One region of the Bradyrhizobium sp. CIAT3101 genome, then DNA from elsewhere that is predicted to be linked to it. Evidence: predicted binding sites of a transcription regulator. Region 1 holds the regulator's gene; each other region holds the start of a gene.
What was found. Region 1 encodes LexA, which represses DNA repair genes until DNA is damaged. Its sites were predicted from a motif close to TGTTCNNNNTGTGTTCNG; they were not measured.
Positions count from the first base shown of each region.

Region 2: a site for LexA is predicted at 2,624-2,641, ahead of QA645_RS34010 (PA0069 family radical SAM protein). Genes of this name have one in related genera too.
Region 3: a site for LexA is predicted at 3,309-3,326, ahead of QA645_RS37195 (ribonuclease T2). Genes of this name have one in related genera too.

Region 1 is NZ_CP121634.1:4,333,847-4,340,574, reverse strand. It holds gene QA645_RS20440 (HAD family phosphatase) at 1-148, shown strand, start outside; gene QA645_RS20435 (hypothetical protein) at 284-469, shown strand; gene glp (gephyrin-like molybdotransferase Glp) at 700-1,911, shown strand; gene lexA (transcriptional repressor LexA) at 2,088-2,789, shown strand; gene QA645_RS20420 (hypothetical protein) at 2,967-3,170, shown strand; gene QA645_RS20415 (hypothetical protein) at 3,365-3,799, shown strand; gene QA645_RS20410 (GAF domain-containing protein) at 4,013-4,954, shown strand; gene QA645_RS20405 (ComEC/Rec2 family competence protein) at 4,964-6,728, opposite strand, start outside.
Region 2 is NZ_CP121634.1:7,274,889-7,281,616, forward strand. It holds gene QA645_RS33995 (glycosyltransferase family 39 protein) at 1-26, opposite strand, end outside; gene QA645_RS34000 (ribonuclease HII) at 126-881, opposite strand; gene QA645_RS34005 (VOC family protein) at 959-1,414, opposite strand; gene QA645_RS34010 (PA0069 family radical SAM protein) at 1,439-2,602, opposite strand; gene QA645_RS34015 (phosphoketolase family protein) at 2,825-5,212, shown strand; gene QA645_RS34020 (acetate/propionate family kinase) at 5,217-6,410, shown strand; gene QA645_RS34025 (RMD1 family protein) at 6,519-6,728, opposite strand, start outside.
Region 3 is NZ_CP121634.1:7,952,216-7,958,943, forward strand. It holds gene QA645_RS37170 (response regulator transcription factor) at 1-271, shown strand, start outside; gene QA645_RS37175 (ATP-binding protein) at 291-1,676, shown strand; gene QA645_RS37180 (DUF3617 family protein) at 1,692-2,222, opposite strand; gene QA645_RS37185 (hypothetical protein) at 2,291-2,590, opposite strand; gene QA645_RS37190 (hypothetical protein) at 2,773-3,237, shown strand; gene QA645_RS37195 (ribonuclease T2) at 3,372-4,085, shown strand; gene rlmJ (23S rRNA (adenine(2030)-N(6))-methyltransferase RlmJ) at 4,140-5,000, shown strand; gene QA645_RS37205 (cold-shock protein) at 5,253-5,468, shown strand; gene QA645_RS37210 (outer membrane protein) at 5,556-6,179, opposite strand; gene uvrC (excinuclease ABC subunit UvrC) at 6,432-6,728, shown strand, end outside.

The DNA.
Region 1 (6,728 bases):
CACCGCGATGGGGGTGCCCGCCAACCGGATCGTGTTCTTCGATGACCTCGCCGCGAACGTCGAAGGCGCCCGCGCCCGCGGGCTGAAGGCCGTGCATGTCACCTCGCCCCGCGACGTCGGCATGGCACTGAAGGCGCTGGGGATCTGACCGCCGTTTCCGGAGCAATTTCACCCGGACGAGGAACCAAACGGCTCTGTGCATTTTTATACGAAGTTCCGGGAACGGAATGCCCCCTTCCGGACTCTAGAGTCGGTTGGGAATTCTACGAACGGACGTATCATCGTGTTGGGCAAAACCTACCTCACCAAGCAGGCCTCCCTGCTGGTCAAATTCGCCAGGACCACCTCTGATTCCGAGCTTTCCGCCAAGCTGATGAGCAAGGCGGCTGATCTGAAGGCCCAGGCCGATCCGATGCCCGACAGGGATCAAGGGCCTCAAGCGCCCGACGTCAGTCCGGAGGGGACCTGAGGATGCTGGCCGTGGCTTCCATCATCCTCGTGCTTGCCATGGCTATCCTCCTGCCCGTCTATCTCGCCTTCCGGACCATGCCCCGGCGGACCTGATGCTCTCACTCCATCGCCGCGCGGGTGATGCAGGATCAATCATCCTGCGCGACCGTCGTTTTGCCTCCTTGCCTGCACTCGGCTAGAACTCTCGCCGCTGATTTGCCCGAACGGGCGTAGCTGGAGTTTTTCACCGTGGCCCTCATGCCGGTTTCTGACGCGCTCGCCGCGGTGCTCGCCGGTGCGGAGCCACTGCCTGAAGAGACGGTCGCGCTCGAGGCGGCCTTTCATCGCGTGCTCGCACGCGACGTCGCGGCGCGGCGGACGCAGCCGCCCCAGGCGATGTCGGCGATGGATGGCTATGCCGTCCGCGCAGCCGATGCGGCGAAGATTGACACGCAGCTTACCGTCGTTGGCGAGGTCGCTGCAGGACGGCCGTTTGCAGGAATGGTCGGCGCCGGTGAAGCCGTGCGGATCTTCACCGGTGGCGTCGTTCCCGAGGGCGCAGATGCGGTCGTGATCCAGGAAGACACTGTCGCTGACGGCAGGCACATCGCGATCAAGGAGGCAGCCCTCACCGGGCGGCACATCCGCCCGGCCGGCATCGATTTCTCCGAGGGCGACGTGCTCCTGCGCAAGGGCGCCAGGCTCACCGAGCGCGACCTCGCGCTCGCCGCCGGCATGAACCACCCGCAATTGGCCGTCCGCCGCCGCCCGAAGGTCGCGATTCTCGCGACCGGCGACGAGTTGGTGATGCCGGGCAGCACGCCGGGCCACGGCCAGATCGTCTATTCCAACGGCTACGCCCTGCATGCGCTCGCCCGCAGCGAGGGTGCCGACACCATCGACCTCGGCATTGCGGCCGACACGCTCGCCGCCACCACGGCCGGCATCCGCCGCGCGCGCGACTCCGGTGCCGACATCCTGATCACGACCGGCGGCGCCTCGGTCGGCGACCACGATCTGGTGCAGCAGGCGCTGAAGGACGAAGGCACCTCGATGGCGTTCTGGAAGATCGCGATGCGGCCGGGCAAACCGATGATGAATGGACAGCTCGGGGCGATGCGCGTGATCGGCCTGCCAGGCAATCCCGTGTCATCCTACGTGTGCGGCTTCCTGTTCATGGTGCCGCTGATTCGCGCGTTGTCCGGCCGTTCGATGGTTCATCACCGCCGCGAACGCGCCGTGCTCGGCCGCGACGTCGCCGCCAATGACCAGCGCGAGGATTATCTGCGCGCGCGCCTCGATCTGCGTGATGACGGCACGCTCGTCGCGCTTCCCGTCAACCACCAGGACTCCTCGCTGCTTGCAAATCTCGCTGCGGCACAGGCACTTCTCGTGCGCGCGCCGTTCGCGCCGAAGGCCGAAGCGGGCGCGCCTTGCGAGGTGCTGCGACTGCCCGCCTGAGCGCATCGTTCGCAACCGTTCCGCGAACTTTGCCGCGTTCACGGTAAATTAAGCAGTTGCGGAACATGTATCGAACATATAGTGTCCGTTCATGATTTGTTTCGAGCATGTAGCGGCTTATCGCTGAATTCAGCGTCTCGGAATCGAACGACATCAACCGGGGGATTTTGGTCGAGATGTTAACGCGCAAACAGTACGAGCTCCTGCGGTTCATCAGCGAGCGCCTGAAGGAAAGCGGCGTGCCGCCCTCCTTCGACGAGATGAAGGACGCGCTCGATCTGCGCTCGAAATCAGGCATCCATCGCCTGATCACTGCGCTCGAGGAGCGCGGCTTCATCCGCCGCCTGCCCAACCGCGCCCGCGCCATCGAGGTGATCAAGCTGCCCGAGCTCCAGGCCGCCGCCGGCAGCCGCCGCGGCTTCACGCCGAGCGTCATCGAGGGCAATCTCGGCAAGGTGCGTACGACGTCGAGCCCGCCCGCCGACGAGGGCGAGCGGCCCGTGGCGGTGCCCGTGATGGGCCGGATCGCGGCCGGTACGCCGATCGAGGCTTTGCAAACTCGCAGCCACACCATCAGCGTCCCGCCCGACATGCTCGGCTCGGGCGAGCACTACGCGCTCGAAGTACGCGGCGACTCCATGGTGGAGGCCGGCATTCTCGACGGCGACATGGCGTTGATCCAGCGCAACGAGAGCGCCGACACCGGCGACATCGTGGTCGCCCTGATCGACGACGAGGAAGCAACGCTCAAGCGTTTCCGCCGCCGCGGCGCCTCGATTGCGCTCGAGCCGGCGAATGCGGCCTATGAGGTCCGCATCCTGCCGCCCAACCGGGTCAAGATCCAGGGCAAGCTGATCGGGCTGTACCGGAAGTACTGAGCGCGTCGCAATCGGCGACCGCAATCAACGATTGGAGCGGACGATTGTCCGCTCCGGCTGGATAGTCTTTCTGGTTTTGCACAGATTATCCGGCCCCCTCTCCAGCGCTACATCCTCGGCACGCCGCAACGAAGCACGCATCGCTTCGCAGGCCTTTCAGAGACCGAGGAGATCACCTTGCGCAAGATCGTTTTGAGCGCCGTCACGATGGCGCTGATTGCAGCATCAGCGTCTCAGGCTTTCGCCGCACAGCAGCAGCACCGTGCCCGCAAGGAACCGCAAGCGACGAGCGCGCAATTCGGCGATGCCCGCAACGCGGTCGAGCGGCCATCACAACCGGCCTGGCCATACTCCGGTTGGTCGGCGCCCGCAGGCCGCTGAGGCAACGCGCTGTTCGAATGCACGAGAGCAGGCTTTGTTCCTCGCGCATTTGAAAAAGATAATGTGATCGCGCTCTGCGGATGCGAGCCGCAGATTTGCCCACAAACAAGCATAAGATCGCGGCCTTCCACTCTGATAGGGGCCTGCGCCTCAGCGGAGGCGCGGGTGCTCTATCCCGATTGAGGAGCACCCCGATGTGTGACTACAGCCTGCATGCTGTCGCGACGCGCCCCGCAGAAGTGGGCGAGACGATCGTCACGACAACCTTCCGCGGCACCTCGACGCGCGGCTTCGCCTCCGAAGCCGACATGTCCGTCGCGGTCTGCCTGCTTCCGGGAACGGAGCTCGCCTTCGCCGACAACGTCCGCTACGACAATCGCTGGATCTGGACCCGCACCGTCAATTCGCGCGTCGGCAAGTTCGGCAAGGTCGATCCGCACATTCCCGATCGTCATCACGACGCGATCGAATTCCCCGACGGCAAATACGTGCTGGTGACGCAGCTCGTCGAAGGCCAGCGCGCAACCGTCCTGCAACTGCCCGTGACGCAGCCGCTCGGCGAGCGCGAGCACAAGCCGCAGATCAGCGCCGACAGGCCGCCGACCATCACCCGCCTGCCGATCGGCTGACGACGCCATCCCCGGCCGACAGGTCGGGCCAGGATCGAGATGTCCATCGCCGGCCGCGGTCGGCGAGATGGATTGGTTTGCGTCTGTGGAAATCATGAGCTCATCGCGCCAGCAAGTCGCACGAAGTTTGCGCTGCCTTGCCTGAATTTTGAACGTCCGCTCCGCAAGCAAATGGCCGATGCTGTTTGCAGCTTGAGGCAGCGGACAGGCTCGATGAAAACCTTCATTCGCGTCGTTGAACTCTGGGTGCCTGATCCAACGCGGACGCGGCTGGAATTCGGCGGCGGCCTCTACAGCGAAGGCCTGTCCGCGTTCAAGGCTGGCAGCGAGGATTTGCGCTTCGGATATGACGAGGGCCTTCCCGGCAAGGCCTGGGCGAGCGGCCATCCCGTGATCCTCACAAAGTTCGCCAACTCCTATTTCAAGCGGACCGACCAGGCTCTCGAAGCCGGCCTGACCTGCGGGGTCGCCGTGCCGGTGTTTGCCGGCGAATTCCTGCAAGCCGTCATGGTGCTGTTCTGCGGCGACGACGAGGCCCATGTCGGCGCGATCGAGCTCTGGCACAACGATGCCGAACTCTCGCACGAGATCGCGCTCGTCGACGGCTACTACGGCAGCGCCGACATGTTCGAGTTCAACTCCCGTCACACCAGATTTTCGCGCGGCTTCGGCCTGCCCGGACGCACCTGGAAAGCGGGCCTGCCGCTGATCATCAGGGATCTGCACGACGCCAAGAGTTTCCTGCGTTGGGAGGACGCCGCCAAGGTCGGGATCAATCTCGGCGTCGGCGTGCCCTACCGCACCGGCACCGACCGGACCTGGGTGCTGACGTTCCTCTCCGCGCAGGCGACGCCCATTGCGCGCCGCTTCGAGATCTGGGTCCCGAACGAAGCCCGATCAGTGCTGGTGTTTCGCGCCGGCGATTGCAGCGCCCAGACCGACCTCGCCGCGCTCTATGCGCAGAGATCGATCGCCAGGGGCGAAGGCAGTATCGGCGGGGCCTGGGCCACCGGCATGCCCGCGCTCAACGACGACCTCGCGCATGACGGCTCGATCGCCGCCGTGGGGGCTCGCGCAGCCGGGCTGAGCCGGATGGTGGTCCTGCCGGTGATCGGCAACGGCAGGCTCGAAGCGATGCTGGCCTGGTATCTCTAGCCAGCCAGCTCAATCCTCGGCCTGCTGATCGGCCTCCGAGGGCGTTGCGTCCTTGCTGCGCGGCGCGGCCGTCTTCGGCGCAAGGCTTCCGTCGAAATCGTCCGCACCGGCCGCCGCCGGCGACCAGGGGCGGTTTGCGCCCCTCGCCCTCACGCCCTGAACCGCAAAACCGTCGCCACGCTGCGTTAGCGCCAGTGCGCCCTGGCGCGCGAGACGCGATCGATCGACCACCATCGCGGCGCAATCCGGCGGCGCCGGCCTTGCCGTCACGACCAGCGCGGCGCGACTGCAATCATCAGCCAGCGCGTCGATGCGCAGCGCCTGCGCAACCATGCGGCCGTCGGCGAGTGGCGTCACACAGCCGGACTCGTCGCACGACACGCCGTCACCGAGCGAGGCGCTGGCGGCATCGCGCGGGTCGGCGTCCGCGGCCAACCATTCCTTCAGCAGGAAGTTGTCCTTGTTGGTCCGCATCAGATGCAACTGGCCGTCCCTGCCCCGCACGGCGACGTTCTGGCCGTCACCGGCGATGAGGATGTCGGGTTGCCGGACCGACAGACCCCAGATGGTTGCCGCGGCGAGCACGAACGCGCCCGACCAGCGCAGCGGCGTGCGCAGCAGGCCCATTAGGACAAGGCCGAGGCTCGCGGCGATCAACGGCGCCATACCAAAGGCCGGGAGGCGGCCGATCGCGCCCGGCAGTGCCGCCACCCAGCGCGTGACCGCGATCATCCAGTCGATGCCAATCCCCATCAGCCACCAGAACACACCGTCGAGCCCGAATGGAGCCGCGAGCAATCCCAGTAGTCCCGCCGGCATCACCAGCGCCGACACCACCGGCATCGCGCCGAGATTGGCGAGCACGCCGTAGGGCGTGACGCGGTGGAAATGGAAGGCGGCATAGGGCGTGGTCGCAAGCCCCGCGATCATCGAGGCCATGAACAGCATCGCGATCTCGCGGCCGCCCCATAGCGCGATGCGCGCGGTCGTCGAATGATCGGGCGAGGCAAACAGGTTCGGCATGCCGATCTGCACCAGCGCGACCAGCCCAAGCGTCGCCGCGAAGGACATCTGGAAGCTTGGATGCACCAGCGCCTCAGGCGCGACCGCGAGCACGATCAGCGCGGCCACCGCCAGCGTGCGGAACGTGATGGCGCGGCGGTCGACCATGACAGCGATCAGCACCACGGCGGTCATGAAGAACGACCTTTGGGTCGCGACCTCCGCGCCCGAGAGCAGCAGATAGAACGCGGATGCGACCAGCGCCGCGGCCGCCGACCATTTCTTGATGGGGAAGCCCACCGCCAGCCCGGGGATCAGCGCCAGCAGCGCGCGAACCGCGAAGAAGACGACGCCCGCGACCACGGCCATGTGGTAGCCGGAGATCGACAGAACATGGCCGAGGCCGGAGATGAACATCGCGTCGTTGACGGGCGTGGTGATCGCATCGCGGCGCCCGGTCAAAAGCGCAGTCGCGATCGCGCGGTTGTCGCCATCGAGCGTGGCGCGGATGCGCGCATCGATCGCATCGCGCAGGCCTTGCATGACCGCCGCATAGCGCAACCGCAGGCCGCCGGCATCGGGCGGCGTCACGGACGCGATCGCTCCCATCACGAAACCGGAGGCGCCGATGCCCTGGAAGAACATGTCGCGCGAGAAATCGTAGCTGCCCGGCCGCAATGGCGACAGCGGCGGCATCAGCCGCGCCTTCAGCTGCACGAAGCTGCCGACATCGGGCGCCGTGCCCTTGCGCACGGAGAGACGGACGCGATCG
Region 2 (6,728 bases), 2.9 Mb from region 1:
TCGATGACCAGGGAGGTAAACCGCATGCAACGCCCGCAAGATGCAGCCAACCCGTCCAGCCGGCCCTATTCGCTCAGGTGTATTTTGATAATGGGCGCCGTGCGTCGTGGCAACGACAGTCTAGCTTAAAGGCCTGCCGAAGCATCGATTTCAACTGCGGTCTCCACCTGCACCTCGACGTCGGCGACCTCGAACAGGTCCCGCACCGGTTCGACGGTCCAGGGCATGTGCTTGGCGCGGGCGGCCGCGACGGGAGCGAAGAAGCTGCGGTGGTGGATGGTGGGGCCGAGGCGATCGAGCGCGTCGAGATGCTCCGGCACGCCGTAGCCCTTGTGCTGCTCGAAACCGTAGCCCGGGCAGTCCTGCGCCAGCGCGCACATCAGCCGGTCGCGCGTCACCTTGGCGACGATGGAGGCGGCGGCAATCGACAGCACGATGCCGTCGCCGCCGATCACCGCCTCGCAGTCGCAAGGTGTGTCGAGCCGGTCGCGGCCGTCGACGAAGACATGCTTCGGCGCCTCGGGCAGCGCCACCACGGCGCGCTTCAGCGCCCAGAGCGAGGCGCGCAGGATGTTGTCGCGGTCGATCCGCGCGGGCGAGGCAACGGCGACCGAGACTTGTGCAGTCGCGCAGATCTTGGCGAAAAGCGTCTCCCGCTCCTCCGCCGTCAGCCGCTTGGAATCGTCGATGCCGCGCGGAATGCGGTCGGGATCGAGAATCACCGCGGCCGCCACCACCGGACCGGCCAGCGGCCCGCGGCCGGCCTCGTCGCAGCCGGCGATCGGCCAGATGCCGCGCTTGATCAGCGCGCGCTCGCGGCGGAAGCTTGCCTTCGCTGGCTTGGCCTTGACTGGCTTTTTGGCGGACTTGTCCCGAATCATGGTCGGGATCGTGCGCAAGCCGCCTCGCCCGCGCAACCGGGAACCCCAGACAATTCCCGTTATTCAGGCGGGTCGCCCTACTCGGCCAGATGCACCCGCCGGTCGTCGCCGACCTCGATGCCGGGGGCGACGACGACCTCCCAGGGATGGCCGTCGGGATCGGCAAAATAGCCGGAATAGCCGCCGTAATCGGTCTCGTGCGCGGCCTTCAGCAGCGTCGCGCCCTTACGAAGCGCAAACGCCAGCACCGCATCGACCTCCTCGCGCGAAGCACAGTTCCAGGCCAGGGTCATGCCGCGGAAGGTCGTTGGCCTCGGATCGTCCGGCAATTTGGCGTCGGCGGCGAGCTGGTCCCAGGGAAACAGGCCGAGCACCGGACCACCGGTGTCGAAGAACGCAACGGCCTCGCCCGTCGCCTTCAGCCGGCGCGCAAACCCGAGCGCGTCATAGAAGGCGATGCTGGCGCGGATGTCGTTGACGCCAAGCGTGATCACCGTGAGCCGCGGTACCGGAGCCGGCAGTTCCTTGCTCATCACACACCTCATACGCTCCGCGCCTCAGAACAGGCTGAGCTGCTCGCCGTTCTGCTTTGGCCGGGCAAAATGATCCGTGGTCAGCTTCGAGCGGCGCTTGTTGAGCCCGAGCCGGTCGCAGGCGATCTCGAAGCGGCGGCCGATGGTCCAGGCCATTGGCCCGGTGCCCTTCATCCGCTCGCCCCATTTGGCATCGTAGTCGCGGCCGCCGCGCATATCGCGGATCAGCGTGAAGACGTGGCGATAGCGGTCCGGATAGTTCGCCATCAGCCATTCGCGGAAGAGATCGCGCACCTCGAGCGGCAACCGCAGCAGCACGTAGGAGGCTTCCTTGACGCCGGCATGGGCGGCGGCATCGAGGATGCGCTCGATCTCGGAATCGTTCAGCGCGGGGATCACCGGCGCCACCATCACGGTGGTGGGAATGCCGGCCTCCGAGAGCTGCTTCAGCGCCTCCAGCCGCTTCGGCGGCGTCGAGGCGCGCGGCTCCATGGTGCGCGCGAGCTTTGGGTCGAGCGAGGTCACCGAGATCGCGACCTTGGCGAGATTGCGCTTGGCCATCGCTGCGAGAATGTCGATGTCGCGCACGACCAGCGCGGACTTGGTGACGATGCCGACGGGATGGCCGGTGCGTTCCAGCACCTCCAGGATGCCGCGCATGATTTTGCGCTCGCGCTCGATCGGCTGATAGGGATCGGTGTTGGTGCCGATCGCGATCATCCGCGGCTCGTAGCCTGAGGCCGCGAGCTCCTTCTCGAGCAGCGCCGGCGCCTCGGGCTTGACGAACAGCTTTGACTCGAAATCGAGCCCCGGCGACAGGCCGAGATAGGCGTGCGTCGGCCGCGCGAAGCAATAGACGCAGCCGTGCTCGCAGCCACGATAGGGATTGATCGAGCGATCGAAGCCGATGTCGGGCGACTCGTTGCGGGTGATCACCTTGCGCGAGGTGTCGACGCCGACCGTCGTCTTGAACGGCGGCAGCTCTTCCAGGCTCTGCCAGCCGTCGTCGAAGGCGACGCGCGCTTCGGCCTCAAAGCGGCCGCTGGCATTGGATTGCGCGCCACGCCCTCGCCTGCGTTGCTTGTCGATGGCGACCGCAAGTTCGGGGAAATCAGAAGGCGCACCCGCCGGCTCGGAGGGCGCCGTGACCGGCGGGTGCTTGAGAGCAGAAGAAGAAGCTGGACTCATGAAGCCAAGATAGCATGCCAAAGGAACAAATCAAGAACAAGAATGAAAAACGCGAAAACAACCCCATGCACAGTAGCGCTGCCCAATCTTCACGCGCCGACCTTTGACCTCACGCAACACCGCGTGAGGCCGATCCCCGTTTGATGCGAGCAAGTATCAATTTTGGGATCGATCTCGCCGGAACTCGGTTGGTGACGATCCCGAGTGAAGGTCGTCAGGAATATGACAAATCAACAACAATCGTCCGCCGCGAGCAGCGACCTCGACCTGCTCGATCGCTACTGGCGTGCCGCGAACTATCTCTCCGTCGGGCAAATCTATCTGCTCGATAATCCGCTGCTGCGCGAGCCGTTGCGGCCCGAGCACATCAAGCCGCGCCTGCTCGGCCATTGGGGCACGACGCCCGGGCTGAACTTCATCTACGCCCACCTCAACCGCGTCATCCGCGAGCAGGATCTCAGCGTGCTCTATGTCTGCGGTCCCGGCCATGGCGGCCCGGGCATGGTCGCCAACACCTATCTGGAAGGCAGCTACAGCGAGATCTATCCAAACATCCCGCGCGATGCGGACGGATTGCGAAAGCTCTTCAGGCAGTTCTCCTTTCCCGGTGGCATTCCGAGCCACGCGGCGCCGGAGACGCCGGGCTCGATCCACGAAGGCGGCGAGCTCGGCTACGCGCTGGTGCACGCCTATGGCGCGGCCTTCGACAATCCCGACCTCATCGTCGCCTGCGTCGTCGGCGATGGCGAGGCCGAGACCGGTCCGCTCGCGGCGTCCTGGCATTCCAACAAGTTCCTGAACCCAACCCATGACGGCGCGGTGCTGCCGATTCTCCACCTCAATGGCTACAAGATCGCCAATCCGACCGTGCTCGGCCGGATGCCCGACGGCGAAATCCGCGATCTCTTCCACGGGTTCGGCCACGAGCCGCTGTTCGTCGAGGGCGACGATCCCAAATTGATGCACCAGGCCATGGCGGACGCGCTCGACGTCGCGCTCGCCAGCATCCGCTCGATCCAGCAGCAGGCCCGCGACGGGCGGACGAGCGTGGAGCGGCCGCGCTGGCCGATGATCGTGCTGCGCAGCCCGAAGGGCTGGACCGGCCCGAAGGAGGTCGACGGCAAGAAGGTCGAAGGGTTTTGGCGCGCGCATCAGGTGCCGGTCGCGAGCTGTCGCGAGAACCCGGCGCATCTGAAGATTCTCGAAGACTGGATGCGCAGCTACGAGCCGAACAAACTGTTCGACGCCAATGGCGCGCTGATCCCGGAGCTAAGGGCGATCGCGCCCGAAGGCAATCGCCGCATGGGCGCCAATCCCCATGCCAATGGCGGGCTGCTCAAGAAGGAACTGAAGCTGCCGGACTTCCGCAGCTTTGCCGTCGACGTGCCACAGCCAGGCTCCGTAACGGGCGAAGCAACGCGCGAGCTCGGCAAATTCCTGCGCGATGTCATCCGCCTCAACGCCGAGGACCGCAACTTCCGCCTCATGGGCCCGGACGAGACCGCGTCAAACCGGCTCGATGCGGTGTTCGACGCCACCGAACGGGTCTGGATGGAGCCGATCGAACCTTATGACGTGCATCTGGCGCAGGACGGCCGCGTGATGGAGGTCTTGAGCGAGCATCTCTGCCAGGGCTGGCTCGAGGGCTATCTGCTCACCGGACGCCACGGCTTCTTCTCCTGCTACGAGGCCTTCATCCACATCGTGGACTCCATGTTCAACCAGCACGCCAAATGGCTGAAGGTGACGCGGCATCTGCCGTGGCGGCGGCCGATCGCCTCGCTGAACTATCTCCTGACCTCGCATGTCTGGCGGCAGGATCACAACGGCTTCAGCCATCAGGATCCCGGCTTCGTCGATCTCGTCGCCAACAAGAAGGCCGACATCGTCCGCATCTACTTCCCGCCGGATGCCAACACGCTGCTGTGGATCGCCGACCACTGCCTGCGCACCTACAACCGCATCAACGTCATCGTCGCCGGCAAGCAGCCGGCGCCGCAATGGCTGTCGATGCAGGAGGCCGCGACGCATTGCGATGCGGGCATCGGCATCTGGCCCTGGGCCGGCAACGAGGACGCGAATGGCGAGCCCGATGTGGTGATGGCCTGCGCCGGCGACGTCCCGACGCTCGAGACGCTCGCCGCCGTCGACCTGCTGCGCAAGGCGCTGCCGGACCTGAAGATCCGCGTCGTCAACGTCGTCGACCTGATGACGCTGCAGCCGAAGGAGCAGCATCCGCATGGCCTCAGCGATCGCGATTTCGACAGCCTGTTCACGCGCGATAAGCCTGTCATCTTCGCCTATCACGGCTATCCCTATCTGATCCACCGCCTCACCTATAACCGCACCAACCATGCCGGCATGCATGTGCGCGGTTTCGCCGAGGAAGGCACCACGACGACGCCGTTCGACATGGTCGTGCTCAACGGGCTCGACCGCTATCATCTCGCGATCGAGGCGATCGAGCGCGTGCCTGATCTCGCGACCAAGGCCGCGCATGTGAAGCAGCGGTTCCGCGACGCGCTGCTCGAGCATGCGCGTTACGTGCGCGAGCACGGCGAGGACATGCCCGTGATCCGCGACTGGGTCTGGCCGGGCAAGGCGCGGTGATCTGATGACGGCGTCGGTCCTCGTCCTCAACGCAGGCTCCTCGAGCATCAAGTTCGGCCTGTTCGAGATCTCGGGCAGCGAGCCTGCCCTGCTCTGCAAGGGCCTGCTCGACGAGCACGAGGCGAAGCCGCGGCTCGTGGCCAGCAGTCCATCGGGCGAGACGCTGTTCGAAAAGCGGAGAGAAGCGTCGGATGCGGATGGTGGTCATCTGTTCGCGGACGTTATCGCCTTTATCGAGCACCGCTTTGGCGAAGGGTGCTTGCGCGCCGTGGGGCATCGCATCGTCCATGGCGGTCCGGATTACTCCGGCCCGATCGCGCTGACGGACGACGTCCAGGCGAAGCTGGAAGCCCTGACACCGCTGGCGCCGTTGCATCAGCCCCGTTGCCTGGCACCGGTCCGCGCCCTCCGGGCGATCCGTCCCCCGCTCACGCAGATCGCGTGCTTTGACACGGCGTTTCATCACAGCATGACGCCCCCCGCCAGCCGCTTCGCCATTCCTGGACGCTTTGAGGCGCGCGGCCTCCGACGCTACGGCTTTCACGGGCTCTCGTTCGAATATGTCGCAGGCCGGCTCGCAGCAATCGCACCGGAGCTCGCCGCCGGGCGCACCGTCATCGCCCATCTCGGCAATGGCGCCAGCCTCTGCGCGTTGCGCAACGGCCGCAGCATCGACACCACGATGGGACTGACGCCGCTCGACGGCCTCGTGATGGGCACGCGCTGCGGCACCATCGATCCCGGCGTGCTGCTCTATCTGCTCCAGCACGAGAGGATGACCACCGGGGATTTGCAGAATCTGCTCTATCACGAGTCCGGCCTGCTCGGCGTTTCCGGCATCTCTGCGGACATGCGCACGCTGCTGGCGAGCGGCGAGGCTTCGGCACGGGAAGCGGTCGATCTCTTCACTTTCCGTGCCGCGCAGGAGGTCGCGATGATGGCGAACACACTCGGTGGGCTCGACTGTCTCGTGTTCACGGGCGGCATCGGCGAGCACGCCACGGAGATTCGCAGCGCGATCAGCGAACGGCTCGCCTGGCTCGGCGTGCGCATCGATGCGGCCGCGAATGTCGAAGCGCGCGAGCGGATCAATGCCGGCGACAGCGCCGCGGATGTCTTCGTGATCCCGACCAACGAGGAACTGACGATCGCACGGCATTGCGTTGCGGTGCTGCAAGCTACGAGGACAGTATCGTAGGGTGGGCAAAGCGGAGCGTGCCCACGATCTTCCTCGTCATTCAGAAATCGTGGGCACGGCGCAAGGGCGCCTTTGCCCACCCTACGATACCGGACTCGTGGCGAGCACTCAGTGCCTCCCGGCAAAGATCTGGATGCAGCCAATCACCACTTCGATCACGATCAGCACCACCACCGCGATCTCGAGCCGTAGCGAGCGCTGGGTGTCGATGATGTCGGTCAGGGCATCGGCCGTTTCTGCGACGACCGTGAGCTTGCGCTCGAGCGTGTCGAGGCGTTCCTTCAGCTCGTACTCGTCTTCGAGACGCGCATAGAGGCG
Region 3 (6,728 bases), 3.6 Mb from region 1:
CTACGTCTATCATCTCGATCGCGGCGAATTGCGCCAGGGCGAGGAGGTCATCCACCTCACCGACCGCGAGCGCGAGATGCTGCGCATTCTCTCGGAGACGCCCGGCGAGACCGTGCCGCGCAGCGCACTGACCGGCAATGGCAGCGTCAACGAACGCGCTGTCGACGTGCAGATCAACCGGCTGCGGCGCAAGATCGAAACCGACCCGGCCAATCCGCTGTTCCTTCAGGCGGTGCGCGGCATCGGCTACCGGCTGGTAGCCTCGCCGTAGAAGCAGTGAAGCGCAACCGATGAGCACGATCGATACCGGCCTGACGCTGCTCAAGAGCGCCGCCGGGCGCGTCTCCGCCGCCAATGGCTGGATGGGCAACGCGTTCAAGGGCTGGATGCCGACCGGCCTCTACGCCCGCGCACTGCTGATCATGATCGTGCCGATGGTGATCCTGCAGACCGTGGTCGCCTTCGTGTTCATGGAGCGGCACTGGAACACGGTGACGCGTCGCCTGTCCCAAGCCGTGGCGCAGGACGTCGGCAGTCTCGTCGACGTCTACAAGGGATACCCGCAGGACAAGGACCACACGCAACTGCGCCGCATCGCCCAACGCATGCAGTTCGTGGTCGATTTCCTTCCTCCCGGCGACATGCCGCCACCCGGACCAAAGCCGTTCTTCTCGCTGCTCGACCAGACGCTCTCGGTGCAATTGGGACGGCAGCTCAATCGTGCGTTCTGGATCGACACCGTCGGCAATTCCAATCAGGTCGAGATCCGCGTTCAGGTCGACGATGCCGTGATGCGCATCTTCGCGCAGCGCAGCGCCGCCTACGCTTCGAACTCGGAGATCTTCCTGTTCTGGATGGTCGGGACGTCGTCGATCCTGCTGATCGTGTCGGTGCTGTTCCTGCGCAACCAGATCAAGCCGATCCTGCGGCTTGCCGACGCTGCCGAAAGTTTCGGCAAGGGCCGCGAGGCGCCGAACTTCAGGCCGCGCGGCGCGCGCGAGGTGCGGCGCGCCGCTGGCGCCTTCCTCGAGATGAAGTCGCGCATCGAACGCGCGATGGAGCAGCGCACCGCGATGCTCGCCGGCGTCAGCCACGATCTGCGCACCATCCTCACCCGCTTCAAGCTCGAGCTGGCGCTGATCGGTGACAGCCCCGAGATGGAGGGCATGCGCAAGGACGTCGACGAGATGTCGATGATGCTTGAAGACTACCTCGCCTTCGCCCGCGGCGATTCCGGCGAGCAATCGCAGCCGACCGACATGGCGCAGGCACTCGAGGAATTGCGCAGCGATGCCGAACGTCACGGCCACACCGCGACCGTAACCTTCAGCGGCCTGCCGGTGGTCACCGTGAAGCCGGCCTCGTTCAAGCGCTGCCTCGCCAACCTCGTCACCAATGCCGCGCGCTACGGCCAGGCCATCGCCATCTCCGGCCAGCGCGATCACCGCTATCTCACTGTCACGGTCGACGACGATGGTCCGGGCATTCCCGTCCATCTGCGCGAGGAAGTGTTCAAACCGTTCCTGCGGCTCGACAATGCCCGCAACCAGGACGAAGGCGGCACCGGCTTGGGGCTCGCGATCGCCCGCGACATCGCCCGCTCGCATGGCGGCGACATCACGCTGGGCGACAGCCCGATGGGCGGGTTGCGGGCGAGTGTCAGGATTCCGGTGTAGCTGCGATAGCCCCGCCTACTTCGGCAGCAGCGCCTTCAGCTTGTCGACGTCGCGGACGTTCATCTTGAAGCCGCCGGGCATCACGATATCGCCGGGCTTCTGGTCGGGCTTGCAGGCGCCGAGCCATTTCGCCTCCAACGTCATGGTGGAGTCGCGCCCGGCGGCACCGGCGGCACCGCCTTGCGCATGCGACGAGGTCTTCACCGTGTAGGCCGAGTTGAAATCGCCCGTGATCTCGGCGTGCGAGGTCGTCGACATGCCGGCGACGCTGCACTCGGAATCGCTGACATAGCCGGTCGCGGTCTTCTTGATGTCCTGCTTGGAGCAGACCTGCTTGGCCATCGGCGAGATGTTGTTGTTCATCTCCTTGTCGACAGCCTCGTCGGTGCAGTGCTGCATGGTCATTTCCGGCATCGCCGAGCCGGTCCTGACCATCTTCAATTCCCAGAGACCGGCCTTGCGAACCGGCAGATCGTCGGCGAAGGCGCTCGCCGCCGACAGCACGAGGCAAACGGCTGATCCGAGCAAAGCAAGCTTGCGCGTCATGCGAGAGACTCCCGGCTCAGATGTCGTAGCTTTTTCTTTGGCGTGACCTTAGTCGTTCCGAAAACGCCTCAGTAGAGCGTGCGGATCGGCCGATCGGCGGCGCCGTAGGGCACCCAACGGCAGGCGAACGAGATGTAGCCGCCCTCATAGGCCTGCACTGCGAGGAATTTCACCACCTTGCCGTACCGCGCACAGTGGTCGACCGCGACCTGGCGCGCATCGGTCTGCGTCGCCATGGAATAGGCGATGATGCCGCCGGTGTCGTTGCCCTTGAAGGGCGGCACCGGAAAGATGTCGGCCTGCGCCGACTGGCTCGCCACCGAGAAAACCAGGCTGGCAAGAAGGCCCGCGGCCGCAATGATTCGCATTCCCGTCACTCCGATTGATTGGCGCCAGTTTACGGTGCCGGCGCGGCGGTGGAAAGAACGGAAGGCCGGTTGACGGCGCCGTTGTGAGCAACTCCTGGCCAAGTGTTGCCGTGCTGCACTTGACCTCCCCCGCCCTTCGCGGCACCGTCCCACCTTCACAGATCATGCTGTCTGGATTGCCCATGCGCGCCTCGACCTCCCTGAAATCGCTTCGTTTTGCCGCCGTTCTCGGCCTCATGTTCGGAGCGTTGTCGCTCGGTGAGGCCAGGGCCGCCAATCCGCTGGAGCTGAATTTCTGGCTCAGCGGGCCTCGCTATGACGGCAATGTCGCCGAGTGCGACAGGGCGCTGCCAACGATCGCGAGCCAGTTCTCCGAGAAGGAAGGCTCGTTCTGGAATTCGCCTTTGCGGATCGAGGGCTTCGCGGCTGTCCATGAGACCGCGTTCCGGCCCTGGGCGTCCGACAACATTCCGCGCCGCTACTGCACCGGCGAGGCCATGCTGAACGACGGCAAGGTGCGCAAGGTGCACTTCTCGATCATCGAGGACGGCGGCTTCGCCGGCTACGGTCAGGGCGTCGAATGGTGCGTGGTCGGGCTCGATCGCAACTGGGCCTACAATCCGGCCTGCCGCGCTGCCAAGCCCTGATTCGAAGGTCCCTGATCCGAAGGTCCCTGATTCGGACCGATCAAGCAGGCGATTGGCCGTCGCCTGAATTTTGTTCTTGAAATGTTCTTGTTGCCTGCTAGGCTTGTTGCACAGTCTAGTTGAGGGGCGTTGCCATGTTTCATTTTAGATTGCATTCGTTCTCCCGCCTTGTGATCTCACTGACCCTCCCCCTGATTCTTGCCGCCGGGCTGATCTCGCTGTCCGGTGGCGCGAAGGCGCAGGACAAGCGCCAGAACGCGCCCGGTGAATTCGATTTCTATGTGCTGTCGCTGTCGTGGTCGCCGTCCTTCTGCGCGGAGGCGGCCGAGCGCGGCCGCGGCGGCGGACGCTCGAATATCCAATGTGAGGGCCGGCCCTATTCCTTCGTGGTGCACGGACTGTGGCCGCAATATGAGAACGGCTTCCCCGAATATTGCCAGCGGCCATCGCCGCGGCTGAACCGCAACATCGTCTCCACGATGCTCGATTTGATGCCGGCGCCGGGGCTGATCTTCAACGAGTGGGACAAGCACGGCACGTGCTCCGGGCTCGACGGCCGCAATTATTTCGAGACCATCCGCAAGGCACGCGCCGCGATCAAGATTCCGGCCGAATATCTCGACCTGTCGCAAGCCAAGACCGTGGCGCCGGGTGAGGTGGAAGAAGCCTTCATCAAGGCCAATCCGGGCCTCAGCGATGCGGCCATCTCAGTCACCTGCAATCGCACCCGGCTCTCCGAGGTCCGCATCTGCCTCAGCAAGGATCTGCAATTCCGCGCCTGCGAGGAAATGGAACGTCGCGCCTGCCGCCGTGACCAGGTGACGATGCCGCCGGTCAGGGGTGGGTAGCCCAGGCTGTCGTAGCTCTTTGCTCAGGCCCTCACGTGGCGTAGTGCTCTTCGCATGAACTATCGCCACGCCTTTCACGCCGGCAACTTCGCCGATGTCATCAAGCACATCGTGCTGGCGCGCATCCTGACCTATCTGCAGGACAAGCCGGCCGCCTTCCGCGTCATCGACACCCATGCGGGCGCGGGTCTCTATGATCTCGACAGCGACGAGGCACGCCGCAGCGGCGAATGGCTGACGGGGATCGCGCGGCTGATGCAGGCGCGCCTCACGAACGAGACAGTCGCACTGACCAAGCCGTACATGGATATCGTTCGCGCCTTCAATCCGAAGGGCGAGCTCAAGGCCTATCCGGGCTCACCTTTGATCGCGCGCGGTTTGATGCGGCCGCAGGACCGGCTCGTCGCTTGCGAGCTCGAACCGAAGGCACGCAAGGCATTGATCGACGTGTTGCGGCGCGACGAACAGGCCCGCGTGGTCGATCTCGACGGCTGGATGGCGCTGCCGGCGTTCGTGCCGCCGAAGGAGCGGCGCGGACTCGTGCTGATTGACCCGCCGTTCGAGGCGAAAGACGAGTTCGAAAGACTGGGCGAGGCCTTCTCCACCGCGTTCGCGAAATGGCCGACCGGTATCTATGTAATCTGGTATCCCGCCAAGAGCCGCCGCGCCACCGACACACTGGCGCAACTCGTGGCGCGGACCGCAGTTGCAGCAAAGACTCCGGGAAAATGTCTGCGGCTCGAGTTCAGCGTTGCACCACAGCTTGATGGCGCAGCCCTCACCTCGACCGGACTCTTGATCGTCAATCCGCCCTACACGCTGCAGAGCGAGCTCAAGACGATCCTGCCCGAGCTGGAAATGCCGCTCGGTCAGGGCGGAGCTGCCAGATTCCGATTAGAGGTACCCAAGCCCTAAGCTGCCGCCATTCTTGGGAAAAATATGCAGTAGCGGTAGTCAATCTGCAAAGAACCGTATTATGCTATTTGCGTGACTGGCTTTACGTTCCGCTTCCGCGAATGGTTGCGGCGGAGTGAAGGCCTAAGAAAGATCCAGTCGGACCGAAGGGTCTGCCCAAGGATGGCCAGCTCTCCCGGGCTTCGTGATGCCCGGTCATGTCGCGACGCGTGTCTGCGTTGCGACGGAGGAGCAATGAGGGGGAGTTTCCCGATGGCCAATACGGGAACAGTTAAGTTTTTTAACGGCGAGCGCGGCTACGGTTTTATCAAACCGGACGACGGCGGTCGCGATGTATTCGTTCACATCACCGCTGTTGAGCGGGCGGGACTAAAAGACCTTGCCGAAGGACAGCGTATCACTTTCGAAGTCGAACCGGACAAGAAGGGGAAAGGGCCGAAGGCGGTCAATCTCGTGATCCTTTCGTAGCGGACCTTTCCCAAAACACCTGGCGCAAAAAAAGTCCCGGCCGCGAGCGGCCGGGAGACTGTTGTCCGGTATTTTCTTATTTGGCTATCAGAAGTGATAGTTCACGCCTGCGCGAACAACGCTGGCGCTATAGCCGTTTGACACGCCTGTAATTGCGAACTGGCTCGACGACAGATCGATGTAGAGATATTCGAGCTTCGCGCTCCAGTTCGGCGCGAAGCCGACTTCCGCGCCGACGCCCGCGGTCCAGCCGGCGGTGGTGTGCGATTCCGTCCAGCCGAAGGTCTGCCCACGCAGCTCGCCGAAAGCGAGGCCGGCGGTGCCGTAGACCAGGACGTTGCTGAACGCATAGCCGGCGCGACCGCGCAGCGTGCCGAACCAGGGATTGGAGAACTTCCACGGCGCGAAAGTGTCGTCGGCGCCGGCTGCCTGGATGTCGCCCTCAACGCCGAACACCCACGGGCCGTTCTGGAAATTGTAGCCTGCCTGCACGCCGCCGACGAAGCCGGAGGGCTTTACGGACGTGTTGCTGACCGAGCCCCATTCATAGCCGAGATTGGCGCCGAGATACGGGCCGGCCCAGCTATAGCCATTGAGCGGCTGATTGACGGTATAGGGCGCACGCTGCCCGTAACTGAGATCGGCGGCCTCTGCCGACGCCGTCCAGCCGGCTGCAACCAACGCGGCTGCGCCCACAACGAGCCTCTTCATCACACACTCCAACGCAACTTGCCGCAACCGGCTGCGATGCCCGCGCCGCCGCGCAAGGCCAGACCGCATGGTTACGGAACCACCACTTTTTCGCGTAAGATTTATCGAGAGTTTTAAGTTAAAGGGCTGTTAAGACCCGTTACCGCGCTGTTAACAGACTTAAGGAAGCGTTACCGGGACCTGCGCCGCCATCCTGTGCGTGCGGCACGGCCGGAACTTCAAATCGGCTCCCTCAGCGCCTAAATTCGCACCATGGTTCACGATTCCACCGACAATCCGGACGACCGCGCGCGCAAGTCACCGCGCGCCGCGACCTCCGACGTCCCGCCCCAGGAGACTTCGCACGAGACAGCGCCGCCCGACCTCGATCCCGCCACCAGCGGCGGCGATGAGGAGGACGACGGCCGGCTGCCGGATATCCTGGAAGAGAGCGGCGCGATCGGCGAAGAGCCGCTGGCGACCGGTCACGAGGCGATCGAGCGCGCGGTCCGCCTCGCGCCGACCTCGCCCGGCGTCTATCGCATGCTCAGTGCGAATGCCGACGTGCTC